DNA from 2 places in the Thermosynechococcus sp. PKX82 genome. Region 2 is predicted to be linked to the other one. Evidence: predicted binding sites of a transcription regulator. Region 2 holds the regulator's gene; the other holds the start of a gene.

Region 1 (7,200 bases), 660 kb from region 2:
CTTTGAGGAAATCGTTTGGCTCTGTGCCGTAGAAATAAGTGTCTCCTTGAAAGGGAGTGTCCCACATCAATTATGAGTTCTTTCCCAAAACGCCAGCAATTAAGTAAAGGGAGCCACAGACCACACAGCGATCGCCTGCCCTATCGAGTGCCTCAGTCACCTCCTTAAAAAGACGGCATTCCCCTAACTCAGGGCAACAGGTGTAGGCAAGTGCCTTCAAGTCCTCTAAGTCAGCGCTAGCGTGATCCAGTACGGGTACCAACCACAGGCGATCGCCCCCTCGCAGGAGATGTTTGAGAATCCCCTCATGATCCTTATTGGCGAGCATCCCCACCACCCATGTCACCTCTGTCCAGCCCAGTTGATCCACGTATTGCCGTAGGTAGGCGGCGGCAGGAGCATTGTGGGCACCATCAATGAGCAGTTTGCGCCCTTGCCACTGTAACCATTGCAGTCGTCCCGGCCAGCGGGTTTGTGCCATTCCCTGTTGAATCACTTCTCGGGAAATCTGCCAGCCTTGAGATTGTAACTGTTGTAGCGTGGCGATCGCGATCGCTGAATTGACCAACTGCATTTCTCCAGCCAAGGGCAAGGGGTACTCCATCCCCCTCCAAATCGCCCATCCCGGCCGCTTTGCACACCACTGGGCTGGTTCTGGCCAGATCGCTGGGCACCCCAAAGCTTCCAAACGCTGCGCAATCACCGCCTCTGCCTCGGGGGGAACAGGGCCAATGACGGCTGGCACGCCCGGCTTGAGAATACCTGCTTTTTCGCCAGCGATCGCCCCCAAGGTATTGCCCAACCGCTGCCAATGATCCCAACCGATGGAGGTAATCACACTCACCAAAGGGGGCTGACATACATTGGTCGCGTCCAAGCGCCCCCCCAAGCCCACCTCTATCACCGCCACATCCACCCGCTGCTGGGCAAAATACAACCATGCCGCCGCCGTGATCACTTCAAACTGACTGGGGGGATAAGCCACCTGTGGCAGTACCGCTTCAATGTGTTGAATCAAGGTCAAAAAGACCTCAGGGGCAATGGGTTCACCATCGACACAAATGCGCTCACACCAACTCAACAGATGGGGTGAAGTATAACGCCCCGTGCGATAGCCCGCCGCCCGCAAAACACTATCCAAATAGGCACACACCGACCCTTTGCCATTTGTCCCCGCAACGTGGATCAAGGGCACCTGTAACTGGGGAGACCCCAAAGCACTCAGCAGCGCTTGGATGGGTTCAAGGCCAAGGCGCACCCCAAAGCGGGCGTAGGGACTTAGCGCCGCCGTCAGCGGATCACTCACAGCCTGATTGAAGCAGATTAGCGGGGTTCGCGGCGACCATTGCGCCATGTGGCCACAATGCGGGAGCCATCCGGTAGCGTAAAGACCCCCTGTCCTTCAAATAAGCCATTGCGAAACTGTCCGGCATAGCTTGTGCCATCTCCGAAGGAGAGCGTTCCAGTTCCATGATACTTGCCCGCTAGAAACTGCCCCTCATAGCGGGTACCGTCGGGAAAGGTGAGCACCCCCTCCCCATGGTATTGACCATTGAGAAACGTGCCCTCGTAGCGTTGACCATTGGCCAGTTGGAGAGTGCCCTTGCCATTGAAGATGCCATCCACAAACCCCCCTTCGTAGCGTCCCCCATCGGCATAGGTGAGCACCCCCTGACCGTGGTAGCGGCCATTGCGAAATTCCCCTTCATAGCGGTTGCCATTGGCCATTGTGAGGATACCTTGGCCATTAAAACGACCATTGAGCAATTCCCCTTTGTAGGTGCTGCCGTCGGGAAGTGTCATGGTAACATCCCCGGTGACACGCCGCCCTTCATAGACGGCAATTTGGGCAGTTACAGGAGCTAAGTGCAGGGTTGCACATCCTAAACCAACAAGGCAAGAACTCATCACCCAGCGGTAAATAACAGCAGGATTTGGGTTGTACAGATGAGTCATTACTGGACACTCCACAAGGGTGGACAATTGCAACTTCTCTAACTGGCACAGCTTGTCTCCTATGCAAACTTGGGGAGGAAACTCAAAGCTTTGTCTTGGAATCGGTCTCTGTGCCTGCAGCACTTTGAATAAGCAAGTCCTCAGGAGGGTGGTCAAACACTCTCTTGCGAGACGCAAAGGGTGGTATAGTGCTCCCTTGATAGCGTCTTGAGCAAAATCTTGATTGCAAGGATGTCCTCAAGCGCCCTCCCAACCCCCTGAGTGGGGCAGATAAATCTCTATGAAAGGGGGAAGGAGAATGTACCTCACTGGCAGTTAAAGCAGGGATGAGGGAGAATTGGACATGCAGCTCTCAAGAGGCTGGCTTTCCGAAGGGCGCAGGGTTTTGTTTGGGGAGCGGAAGGTTGTGGATGGGCTGAAACGGCTCTTGGGCAGGGGTCACTCCTTGGGGTTGACCCTAGTATTGACATTGGGGGCGTTGCTGGTTCTCAGCCCCCTACTGGTGGTGCTCTGTACGTCGGGCTGGCCACCGGGAACCCTACCTACCCAATTGTTGCCACCCCAAGGCTGGACATGGCAGAGCTATCAGGCAGCATGGCAGGAGGGACACTTTATCTTGGCCTTTGCCAACTCAACGTTTGTGGCTTTAGCGGTAACGGCGCTCCAGTTGGTGACCTCAGCCCTAGCGGGTTACGCCCTTGCGCGACTTTCGTTTCCGGGGCAACAGACGATTTTGCTGCTGATGCTGGCAACCCTAGTGATCCCATTTCAACTTTTGGTGATCCCAATTTTCCTCATCCTCAAGGCGGGTCATCTGATCAATACCTATGGCGCCTTGATCTTGCCGACGGCGGCCAATGGCTTTGGCGTCTTTTTGATGCGGCAGTTTTTTCTCACATTGCCCGTTGCCCTTGAGGAGGCAGCCCTCTTGGATGGGGCAAATCGCTGGCAAGTCCTCTGGCATATTCTCTTGCCCCTGAGCCGACCGGCCTTGGTCACACTCTTTATCTTTACCTTTATTGGGGAGTGGAATGACCTCTTTAAGCCCTTGGTCTTTACCACTAAGCCAGAACTGATCACAGTGCAGCTTTCCTTGGCCAGTTTTCAGGAGCAGTTCACCAATGATTGGCCGTTGATGATGGCGGCGGCGGTGATTGCCACTGTGCCGGTGATGATTTTGTTTATTTTGGGTCAGCGGCAACTGATTCGCGGCATTGCCACGACGGGACTAAAGAGCTAAAGTTCCGTTCGGAAAACCGTACTGCAACAGGAGTTGCGATCGCCAACCGTCTCTCGCTACATTAGCACTCGAAGGGTGAGAGTGCTAAACAACTGCAAGTGATGCTCTTGCCCCCCAAAAACTGCGCGATGAGCCGTGCAGTGAGTGCTATCAATCCATACTCTTACAATTGGGAGAACAGTACGCTATGGCAGCCGTATCTCTAAGCGTTTCAACTGTGAAGCCGTTGGGCGATCGCATTTTTGTCAAAGTCAGCGAAAGTGAAGAACGTACCGCAGGGGGCATCCTCCTGCCCGACAATGCCCGTGAAAAACCCCAAGTGGGCGAAGTGACCGCCGTCGGTCCTGGCAAACTCACTGAAGACGGCAAGCGTCAGCCCATGGATGTGAAAGTGGGGGACAAAGTGCTGTACTCCAAATATGCCGGTACTGAAGTGAAACTGGCGGGCGAAGACTACGTTCTCCTCTCGGAAAAAGACATCTTGGCCATTGTTGGCTAAGTCGCTGACACTCCTTACATTTCTGTGCGATTTTTCATCACTGTTGAACGATTGAGGTAGGAAACACCTATGGCGAAGCGCATTATCTACAACGAAAATGCTCGTCGTGCCCTCGAAAAAGGGATGGACATCTTGGCTGAATCCGTGGCCGTGACCCTTGGTCCTAAAGGACGGAACGTAGTTCTGGAGAAAAAATTTGGCGCCCCCCAAATTGTCAACGACGGGGTGACGATCGCCAAAGAAATTGAACTGGAAGATCACATTGAAAATACCGGTGTGGCGCTGATCCGCCAAGCCGCCTCGAAAACCAATGATGCTGCCGGTGACGGTACGACTACGGCAACGGTTCTTGCCCATGCCATGGTGAAAGAGGGGCTGCGCAACGTAGCTGCCGGTGCTAACCCCATTGCCCTGAAACGCGGGATTGACAAAGCCACCCACTTCCTTGTGGAAAAAATTGCTGAACATGCCCGTCCGGTGGAAGATTCCAAAGCCATTGCCCAAGTGGCAGCAATTTCCGCGGGCAACGATGAAGAAGTGGGTCGGATGATTGCCGATGCCATGGACAAGGTGGGCAAAGAAGGCGTGATCTCCCTCGAAGAAGGCAAATCCATGACCACCGAACTCGAGGTCACTGAGGGGATGCGCTTTGACAAGGGCTACATCTCCCCCTACTTTGCCACCGACACCGAGCGCATGGAAGCGGTGCTTGATGAACCCTTCGTGCTGATCACCGACAAGAAAATTACCTTAGTGCAAGATCTGGTGCCGATCCTCGAACAAGTGGCTCGCGCCGGTAAACCGCTGGTGATCATTGCTGAAGACATCGAGAAAGAAGCCTTGGCGACCCTCGTGGTCAACCGTCTGCGCGGTGTCTTGAATGTGGCTGCGGTGAAAGCTCCCGGCTTTGGCGATCGCCGTAAAGCAATGCTCGAAGATATTGCCGTCCTCACAGCGGGTCAAGTGATCACCGAAGATGCCGGTCTGAAGCTGGAAAATACCAAGCTGGATATGCTCGGTAAAGCTCGCCGCATCACCATCACCAAAGATCACACCACGATTGTGGCCGAAGGCAATGAAAAAGCCGTCAAAGCTCGCTGCGAGCAAATCCGTCGCCAAATCGAAGAAACCGACTCCAGCTATGACAAAGAAAAACTGCAGGAGCGGTTGGCCAAACTGGCCGGTGGTGTGGCAGTGATTAAAGTCGGTGCTGCCACTGAAACCGAAATGAAAGATCGCAAACTCCGTCTGGAAGATGCGATTAACGCCACCAAAGCCGCTGTTGAAGAGGGGATCGTTCCCGGTGGCGGTACCACCTTGGTGCACTTGGCGCCTGAGTTGAGCAACTGGGCGGCTGAGCACCTGACGGGTGAAGAACTGATTGGTGCCAACATTGTTGAGCGTGCCCTTAGCGCTCCCCTGCGTCGCATCGCTGAAAACGCGGGTCAAAACGGTGCCATCATTGTCGAACGGGTCAAAGAAAAACCCTTCGATGTGGGTTATGATGCCGCCAAAGATGAATATGTCAACATGTTCGATGCTGGTATCGTTGACCCTGCCAAAGTCACCCGCTCGGCTCTGCAAAATGCGGCCTCTATTGCCGGTATGGTGCTGACCACCGAGTGCATCATCGTTGACAAACCCGAACCCAAGGACAACAATCCTGCGGGTGCCAGTGCCGGCATGGGCGGTGACTTCGACTACTAAGCCCAACCCGTCGGTGAATCCCTGAAACTCACTGGGTTCAGCGCAAGTAACCTAAGTCACACTCACAGCGGGGAAACCACACCCCGCTTTTTTATTGGATGGTGCCAAACGGGTCTGGCCGCGTTGCTATAATAACCCTCAATGTAACGTTTTTTAACATTCGCAGTTTGCAGCATGGGCGATCCAGTGCCTACGGGTGAAATTCGGGTTCGGGGTGCACGGCAGCATAATCTGAAAAACATTGACCTCGATCTGCCCCGCGATCGCCTGATTGTGATGACAGGGGTTTCTGGTTCCGGTAAGTCCTCTCTGGCCTTTGACACGATTTTTGCTGAAGGGCAACGCCGCTATGTGGAGTCGCTGAGTGCCTATGCACGGCAATTCCTCGGTCAGTTGGATAAGCCGGATGTGGATGCCATTGAGGGGCTGAGTCCAGCGATTTCCATTGATCAAAAGTCCACTTCCCACAATCCTCGCTCGACGGTGGGCACGGTGACGGAAATCTATGATTACCTGCGGCTGCTCTATGGCCGTGCGGGTGAACCCCATTGCCCCCATTGCGATCGCTCGATTCGCCCCCAAACCATTGATGAAATGGTGGATCAGGTGATGCAGTTGCCCCCTCAGACGCGCTTTCAAGTTCTAGCTCCTATTGTCAAGGGGAAAAAGGGCACGCATAAAAAACTGCTGTCGAGTCTTGCTAGTGAAGGTTTTGTGCGGGTTCGCATTAATGGCGAGGTGCGCGACCTCAGTGATGCCATTGAACTGGATAAAAACCATGCCCACACGATTGAAATTGTTGTCGATCGCCTTGTGCTCAAACCTGGCATTGAAGAACGCTTAGCGGACTCGCTGCGAACGGCGTTGCACCATGCCAATGGTACGGCAATGGTCAGTGTGGTACCCCGCGAGGGTGAGGCTAAGGGTCAAACGCTCCTATTTTCCGAAAATTTTGCCTGTCCGGAGCATGGGGCCGTGATGGATGAGCTATCGCCGCGGCTCTTTTCCTTTAACTCCCCCTACGGTGCCTGTCCAGAGTGCCATGGCTTGGGCTATTTGCGCAAATTTAGTCCGGAGTTGATTGTCCCCAATCCTGAACTACCGGTCTATCTGGCGATCGCCCCCTGGGCCGAGAAAGAACACGACTACTACCTTGCTCTCCTCTGTGGCATTGCTGAGGCCTTTGGCTTTGACATCAATACACCGTGGTACCGCCTCACGGAGTTGCAACGGGAAATTATCCTCTACGGCACCGATACCCCAATTCTCATCCCCGCCGATTCCCGCTATCGCAAACGGGACTATTACCGCCAATTCCAAGGGGTGATCCCAATTCTAGAGCGGCAGTACCGCGAGACCACCTCCGAAGCCTACAAGCAAAAATTGGAAGAGTACCAAGTCAATCAAACCTGCCCCGCCTGTGGTGGTCAACGCCTAAAACCCGCCGCCCTAGCAGTGCGCTTGGGGCAATATCGCCTCACGGATCTCACCAGTGTCTCGATTCGTGAGTGTTTAGCACGGCTGCGATCGCTCCAACTGAGTGCCCGCCAACAGCAGATTGCGGAGCTGGCTCTGCGGGAAGTGACCGCGCGATTACAGTTTCTCGTGGATGTGGGGCTAGATTACCTGACGCTGGATCGCAGTGCGGCCACCCTCTCTGGTGGTGAAGCCCAACGCATTCGCTTGGCCACTCAAATTGGCTCTGGCCTGACGGGAGTGCTCTATGTCCTCGATGAACCCAGTATTGGCTTGCATCAGCGGGATAATGATCGCCTCCTGCAAACACTGTTTCGCCTGC
Region 2 (7,200 bases):
CTACTACACCCATCCCCATGCGGCTTTGCCCGTGGTGCAGGGGACTAAATATGCCTTTGCCACTTGGCTATTCTATTGATGGATGATCATGAACCCTTGAGGCAATAACTCAGCAACAACCATGACTGAACCTCTGCGCTTCAAAACCTCGCCCCTGATTTCTGGAACGCTCATTGCCCTCTATGGCGCACTCACACTTCCTCTCCCCTTTTTGGCGGCACAGACGGCGGCGCCTGTTTCACCCCTGCTGCTTTGGGGGGCGATCGCCTGTGGGGGCATTTTGCTCTGGGGGGCACTGAGTCAGCGGGTAGAACTGGACGCGCAAGGGATTTGCCTCACCTATCCCGGTTGGGTGCCCCCCTTCCTGCGGCGGCAGTGGCAACTGGCTTGGTCAGAGATTCAAGGGCTTCAGCCCCGCAGTACCAGCCAAGGGGGCTTGGTCTATTATCTAGTCACTGCCACAGGTCAGGGGTATCTTCTGCCGATGCGAGTGGCGGGGTTTGCCCAAATGATGCGTGCCATTGAAGCTCATACGGGATTGCCCACAGAGGTGATTAAGCCCCTTGCTCAGCCTTGGATGTACGGTATTTTGGCCGTCTTTACGCTGCTATTGGGAGCGGTTGATCTGTGGATTTTGACCACTGTGGGATAATAGGGGCGTGTTGAAGTGCTGAGCGATGACCATGAGTGCGAATCGGTTTGTGGCATATCTGCGTCGAGGAGTGGTGTGTTTGCTCCTGAGTGTCCTGTGCTGGTCAAGTATCGCCCCGCTGCCGGCGATCGCCGCTATTCAAGTGCGGCTCTTTGACCTCAGTTACCACGAATGCCCGCCAGAAATTGGTGAAGGTTCAGTCACACCCGGGGGCACGACCCTCAAGGCCAACTGCTACCTGATTACTGGCAAAGCAGAGAATAAATCCGGCAAAACAGTGGTGGATGCCGATGTCTTTGGCCGCATCTACGATGCCAATGGCAATCCAGTGTTGCAAAACCGCACACGGGTTGGGGCAATTGATGTGATTCCACCCGGCATTAGCGATTTTGAAATTCGCATTAGCGTGCCCTACGACCAACCAACACCTTTGCAGTTGGAGCAATTTAAGGCCTCTGGCTTTACAGCAAAAGTGCGCGGCTAAGCCAGCCAATCTCTGCGCAAACTCGCACTGAGGGGCAAAAATTGTGATATCCTAGAATGTTTGATGCTCCCTTTTTTCTGGGAATCCTCTGTAGGGTTATTCCCAAAGGGTTCTGGTGTCATTTCTAAACCCTTAGCCATTTTTGGAGGGGTTCCCTGTTCTTCCTAAATCAAGGCACGTGTTGCGGTTGATGGACTGGTTTATCTCTAGAGGTTTGGGTTCAGGTGCGCATTCCCCTCGACTATTACCAAGTGCTGGGTGTGCCAATTCAGGCAACGCCGGAGCAAATCGAGCAAGCGTTTCAGGATCGGCTGTTGCAACTGCCCACCCATCAACACTCCCCCACCACCGTTGCCACCCGTCGTGAACTCATTGAGCAAGCCTATGCGGTTTTGCGAGAACCTGAGCAGCGCCATGCCTACGATCGCCACTGCTGTGCCGTTGACCCCAATGATTTGATTGCCCAGTTGGATCCCGATGCCACCGCTCCCCACCTTGAAATTAGTGATCAGCAATTTTCGGGGGCGCTCCTCCTGCTCTATGAACTGGGGAACTACTCCCAAGTGGTCAAACTGGGAGAACAATTCCTAAAGGAGGATGCTTTTGATCTCAACCGCCCCTATACTTCCTCTGCCGCCGTTGCTGACATTACGCTGACTGTGGCTTTGGCCTATTTGGAATTGGGACGCGAGGAATGGCAGCGGCAGTCCTACCAAGCAGCCGCCTCTCGCCTCGAAGCCGGTCTAGAGGTACTTCAGCGGGCGAACCTGTTTCCCGACCTCCAGGAGCAGTTGCAGACGGAACTGCATCGGCTGCGTCCCTACCGCATTCTGGAGTTACTGGCACTGCCTCTATCCGATAGTGTGAATCGGCAGCGGGGTATTTTATTGCTGCGGGAGATGCTCAGCGATCGCGGGGGCATTGAAGGTCGTCATGATGATCACTCTGGCCTAGGGGTTGAGGATTTTCTCAAATTTATTTTGCAACTGCGCAGCCATCTCACCGTAGCAGAGCAACAGGAACTCTTTGAACGAGAATCCCGCCGTCCCTCAGCAGTAGCGACCTATCTGGCAGTGCATGCGCTGGTGGCACGGGGCGTACAGGAACTTCAGCCGAGCTATATTCGCCGTGCCAAGAATTTACTAGAGCGACTCTCCCCCAATCAAGACATCTACCTCGAACTGGCCAGTTGTTTACTGCTGTTGGGACAACCTGCTGAGGCCTTGGCCGCTCTCGATAAATCTCAAGATCAGCAGAGTCTCGCCTTTATCCGCCGTCATTCCCATGACTCCAGCGATCTGCTGCCGGGCCTGTACTACTACACAGAGCAATGGCTACGGGAAGAAATTTATCCTGCTTTTCGGGATTTGGGGGAAACGCCGGTGGCCTTGGATGCCTACTTTGCGGATCCCGATATCCAAACCTACTTAGAGGCTCTCAGTGACGACTCCTTTGCCCCTGAACCGCCCAGCACCACTGCCTCTGCCCTCCCCGAAGTCATTAGACCAACGGTGGCCGTGCCGCCGCCCGTCTCCTTCACAGCGGAAACGTTGCCCTTGGAGTATCATACTGGGCTGGGTCAAGGCTTTTCGGCAGCGGCTGCTACCCGCTCTTCAACCGCAACGGAGACCGACACGCCCCCAGCATCCACTCGCAAACGGCGCCGCCCTCCAACCAGTCACCACAAAAAACGTCAGACTTGGTTTTGGATGGGTGCAGGGGTTGTTCTTGTTGGGTTAGGCGCCTTGGCAAAAGTCTATTGGCCAGCCAAAACGGCTGAAGCCCCACCACCACCACCGCCAGTGACCCCGACGCCAACTCCTGTGGCAACGCCAACCCCAACGCCACAACCAACGACCTTAGCCACCACCTTAACGCCGGAGATGGCACGCGATCGCCTCCGCACGTGGCAGCAAATTAAAGCCCAAGCCCTTGGCACGGCATTTGAGATGGACAAACTAGCAACGATTTTGGCGGAGCCAGAACTCAGCCGCTGGCGATCGCGGGCACAGAGCTTAAAATCCGAGGGTAGCCATTGGGTCTATACCCTGCGGAACCTAGAAGTGAAGGAAGTCCGTCCCCGAGGCAGCGATCGCGTGGATGTATTGGTGGAAGTCAATGAGGATGCCCGTTTTTATGAACAGGGAACCCTACGCAATGATATTTCCTATAGCGATCCCTACCGCGTCATTTACACCTTTACCCGTCGCGGCAATCAATGGTTGATTCAACGCATGCAGGTGGTTAGCTAAGGGGCATTTCCACCTGTCGGCCAAACTTGAGATTCAAGAGAGACAACGACAGGATAAATAGGAATAAGACCAGTCCCATCGTACAGGCGTAGTTTATCTCTAAGCGCTGAAAGGCATTCTCGTAGATATAATAAACAATGGTCTTGGAGCTATTGAGGGGCCCCCCTTGGGTCATGACATAGACCTCTTCAAAGACCTTCGTGGCAGAAATTGCTGAGATAATGCTCACCAAAAGAATATAGGGACGCATCAGCGGTAGGGTAATATCCCAATGCTGTCGCCAGCCGTCACTGCCATCGAGTGCTGCCGCTTCGTAGAGTTCACCACTAATCCCCTGAAGTCCCGCCAGATAGATCACCATGTAGTAGCCCAAGCCTTTCCAAATCGTGACGGCCATGACACTAAAGAGGGCGAGTTGGGGACTTGTCAGCCAAGGAATCGGGGTGTCCCGCAGATGCAGACCCTGTACCAGTTGATTGAAGAGGCCATTGGGGGCATAGAGCCAGCGCCAAGCAATCCCCGCCACCACCATTGAGATAATCACGGGGCTGTAGTAGGCAGCACGAAACCAGTGGATGCCCCGCAGGGGTTGATTGACCAGAATCGCCAACAGCAGGGGGGCGATCGCCAGAATCGGCACCACGACCACTAAATAGAGGAAAGTATTGGCCAAGGTTTTCCAGAAAACACCATCACGCCACAATTGCGCAAAGTTGGCCCATCCCACCCACACAGGCGGACTCAGGAGATCCATCTCATAGCGGGTGAAACTAAGGAAAAAGGCCTGTAGGGCTGGCCAAAAGACCGTCAGTGTGAGTAACCCCAAGGCAGGGGCAAGAAAGAGATAGGGGGTGAGCGATCGCCCTTTCATTGGCTGCGGGGGTGTTGTTGACGATAGGCACGCATTTGCGCCACAAAGTCGCCAAAGAGATAATCAGCATCGTGGGGGCCGGGGCTGGCCTCAGGGTGGTACTGCACTGAGAAAATCGGCAATGTTTGGTGCTTCAGACCGGCAACGGTTTTGTCATTGAGGTTAAAGTGGGTAATCTCAACGGGGGTTTGGGCAAGGGATTCTTCAGTAATGGCAAAGCCGTGGTTTTGGCTGGTAATTTCCACTTGCCGGGTCAGGCCAGCGGGCTGGTTCAACCCGCGGTGACCAAATTTCAGTTTGAAGGTTTCCGCCCCCAAAGAAAGTCCCAACAACTGATGCCCCAGACAAATGCCAAACATGGGACGCTGAGCCGCCAGTAATTTGCGTGCGGTTTCAATGCCTTCCTGAACCGCCGCAGGGTCGCCGGGGCCATTGGAGAGGAAAATGCCATCGGGGTCATAGCTGAGAATCGTTTCCGCTGGGGTATCCGCCGGCACAACAATCACACGGCAACCATAACTAGCCAAGCGACGGAGAATGTTGCGCTTCACGCCAAAGTCAATGGCCACAACCGTCAAGGGTGGCTCTTCGGTGGCTGTTTGGGGACGAAATTCCCAAGCCGGGGGCGTCGGTTCTGTCCACTCATAGGGGGTGCGGGTGGTCACCACCTTGGCTAGATTTTGTCCCTGCATACTGGGAGCGGCAAGGACTTTTTGCAGCAGTTCAACGGGATCAAGGATTTCCGTGGAGATGCCGCCATTCATGGCACCGACAGTACGAATTTTGCGGGTGAGGGCGCGGGTGTCAATCCCGTAAATGGCGGGAATGCGATGGGCTTTGAGGTAATCAGGTAAGGATTGTTGCGATCGCCAGTTACTGGGAATGTCACAGATATGGCGAGCAACCGCACCGCGCACTTGGGGGCGATCGGATTCATCGTCTTCGGGCGTGGTTCCAGTATTGCCCAACTCAGGGTAGGTGAATGTCACGATTTGACCACAATAGCTTGGGTCAGTGAGTACCTCTTGATAACCCGTCATGCCGGTATTAAAGACCACTTCGCCAATGGCTGTTCCCGGTGCCCCAAAGGAAAAACCGCGAAAGACTGAACCATCGGCAAGAACCAGCAAGGCGGGTGTCGGCATTTCAATATCTCCAACTGGGAAAGCCCAATAGTTTATTGTGCATGATAAAGCCGGCCGTTGACTGCACAAGAATTCTCGGATGTTTTGATTTTCTTACTTGCGGCGACTCACCTGTTCAGTTAGATAATCTGCCGCTGTGGCCACTAGGGGAATAATCCGTGCATAGGGCATCCGCGTCGGCCCTAGAATGCCAATACTGCCCACGGGGGAGTCCCCATAGCAATAGCAGGAATAAACCAGTGTACAGGACTGCATCGGCGCTAAGGTATTTTCACTGCCAATGCGGATTTGCACCTGCGAGGGGGCTTGGCTATCGCCACTGATCAAGGGAGCCAGTTGATCCTGTTGGTCTTCGAGAAGATGCAGTAGCATTTGCACCTGCTCCACTTGGGAAAACTCTGGCTGCTGGAGAACATCGGCAAGACCACTGATGACAAAGGAAGTGCCTTGGTGGCTGTAGCGATCGCTCAACTGCCGCAGTAGGGTCTGAAGCTGCTGACTGTAGGTCTGAAACTCCAAATCCAGTTTTTGCCAGTCAATGGCACTGAGTTCCACCAGCGATCGCCCCTGCAACTGATGATTGAGGAAGTTGGTCAGTACCTGGAGGGTGCGCTCCCGTAGCTCAGGGTCTTCTTCCCCTTGCCCCAATTGGATCAGTGCCGACTGGGTTTCGTAGGTATCGAGCACAAGAATCACCATCACCTGCTGGGAATCCAAGGCGACCAGTTGAATCACCCGAATCTGCCGCTCCAAACGATTGGGGAGCGTAATCAGGGTAATGTAACCACTGAGATCCGAAAGCAACTGCGCCGCTTGCCGCAAGATCACCTCAAGGCGTTGTTGCCCCCAGATAAACCGCTCACTCAAGAGACTCTCGGCTTTGCGAGCCACATCGGGAATGGGCTGGATCAGTTCATCCACATAGACGCGATAGCCAGAATCAGAGGGCACCCGCCCTGCGGAGGTGTGGGGTTGGTAAAGCAGGCCACTTTTTTCGAGGAGCAGCATCGTATTGCGCACCGTGGCCGGGCTGACGTTGAGGTTGTATTCCGTGGCGATCGCTTTTGAGCCGACGGGTTCTGCCGTGGCAATGTAATGGTTAATCGTGGCGCCAAGAATTTGCTTTTGGCGATCGCTGAGTTCAATCGTCATAACCCCTTACACCTGTGACTTGTTATCTGTGTTTTTTATCTATCTATAAACTAGCCTTTGTATTTCAGCAATTCTGAGTTGCAACTTGCGGCTATGGCGATTGGTCTTTTGTGACTAAAAACTCAGCTAGAAATGGCTAAGCAGTACTGCCAATGGGGGATTCCCAAATAAATTGCAGATGGATCGACCAAGGCTGTGGCGGGCGGCTGGTGACCGCTATGGCATGTAAAAACTCCCGTAGATAGAACCGTTGCTCTGCTGCCGAGAGTTGGTACCAAAATTGCGGCTGACCAAGGGTCACCGCCAGTTGCAAAAGATTACTAGGGGGCAATTGGGCCTGCTGTGCCTCAATTTGTGCCCGTTCCCCAGCCAGTTTATAGCGGCGCAGTTGAGCGGTTTCGGGATCCAAGAGGCCTTGGGCTTCTAGTTCGGCAAGGCGGTGCAGTTGGGTTTCAATTGCTTGCAGTTGAGCCGTCAACGGTGGCGGCGGCAGCGACAGTTGGGCGATCGCGGGCGGCAGGCGCTCAGCAATTTGATCAATCACAGCAGCCAAGGCCGCGTCGTAGGGAATGCTGCGACATTTGGGGGAGAGGGGACAGTGCAGGGGACGCAAGTAGGCATATTGGCTCGGTTGGCGGTAAGGC

Evidence for each region. Region 2 encodes HrcA, which represses chaperone genes, less so after heat shock. Its sites were predicted from a motif close to TTAGCACTCNNANNNTNNGAGTGCTAA; they were not measured.
Region 1: a site for HrcA is predicted at 3,258-3,284, ahead of groES (co-chaperone GroES). Genes of this name have one in related genera too.

Annotation. Positions count from the first base shown of each region.
Region 1 is NZ_CP134169.1:912,398-919,597, forward strand. Features, by position in the region: gene RHH53_RS04375 (hypothetical protein) at 1-67, opposite strand, end outside; gene RHH53_RS04380 (folylpolyglutamate synthase/dihydrofolate synthase family protein) at 71-1,354, opposite strand; gene RHH53_RS04385 (MORN repeat-containing protein) at 1,324-1,956, opposite strand; gene RHH53_RS04390 (carbohydrate ABC transporter permease) at 2,372-3,196, shown strand; gene groES (co-chaperone GroES) at 3,384-3,695, shown strand; gene groL (chaperonin GroEL) at 3,765-5,402, shown strand; gene uvrA (excinuclease ABC subunit UvrA) at 5,577-7,200, shown strand, end outside.
Region 2 is NZ_CP134169.1:252,563-259,762, reverse strand. Features, by position in the region: gene RHH53_RS01215 (2OG-Fe(II) oxygenase) at 1-79, shown strand, start outside; gene RHH53_RS01210 (hypothetical protein) at 122-652, shown strand; gene RHH53_RS01205 (hypothetical protein) at 678-1,136, shown strand; gene RHH53_RS01200 (IMS domain-containing protein) at 1,361-3,388, shown strand; gene RHH53_RS01195 (carbohydrate ABC transporter permease) at 3,381-4,259, opposite strand; gene carA (glutamine-hydrolyzing carbamoyl-phosphate synthase small subunit) at 4,256-5,404, opposite strand; gene hrcA (heat-inducible transcriptional repressor HrcA) at 5,498-6,556, opposite strand; gene RHH53_RS01180 (recombinase family protein) at 6,693-7,200, opposite strand, start outside.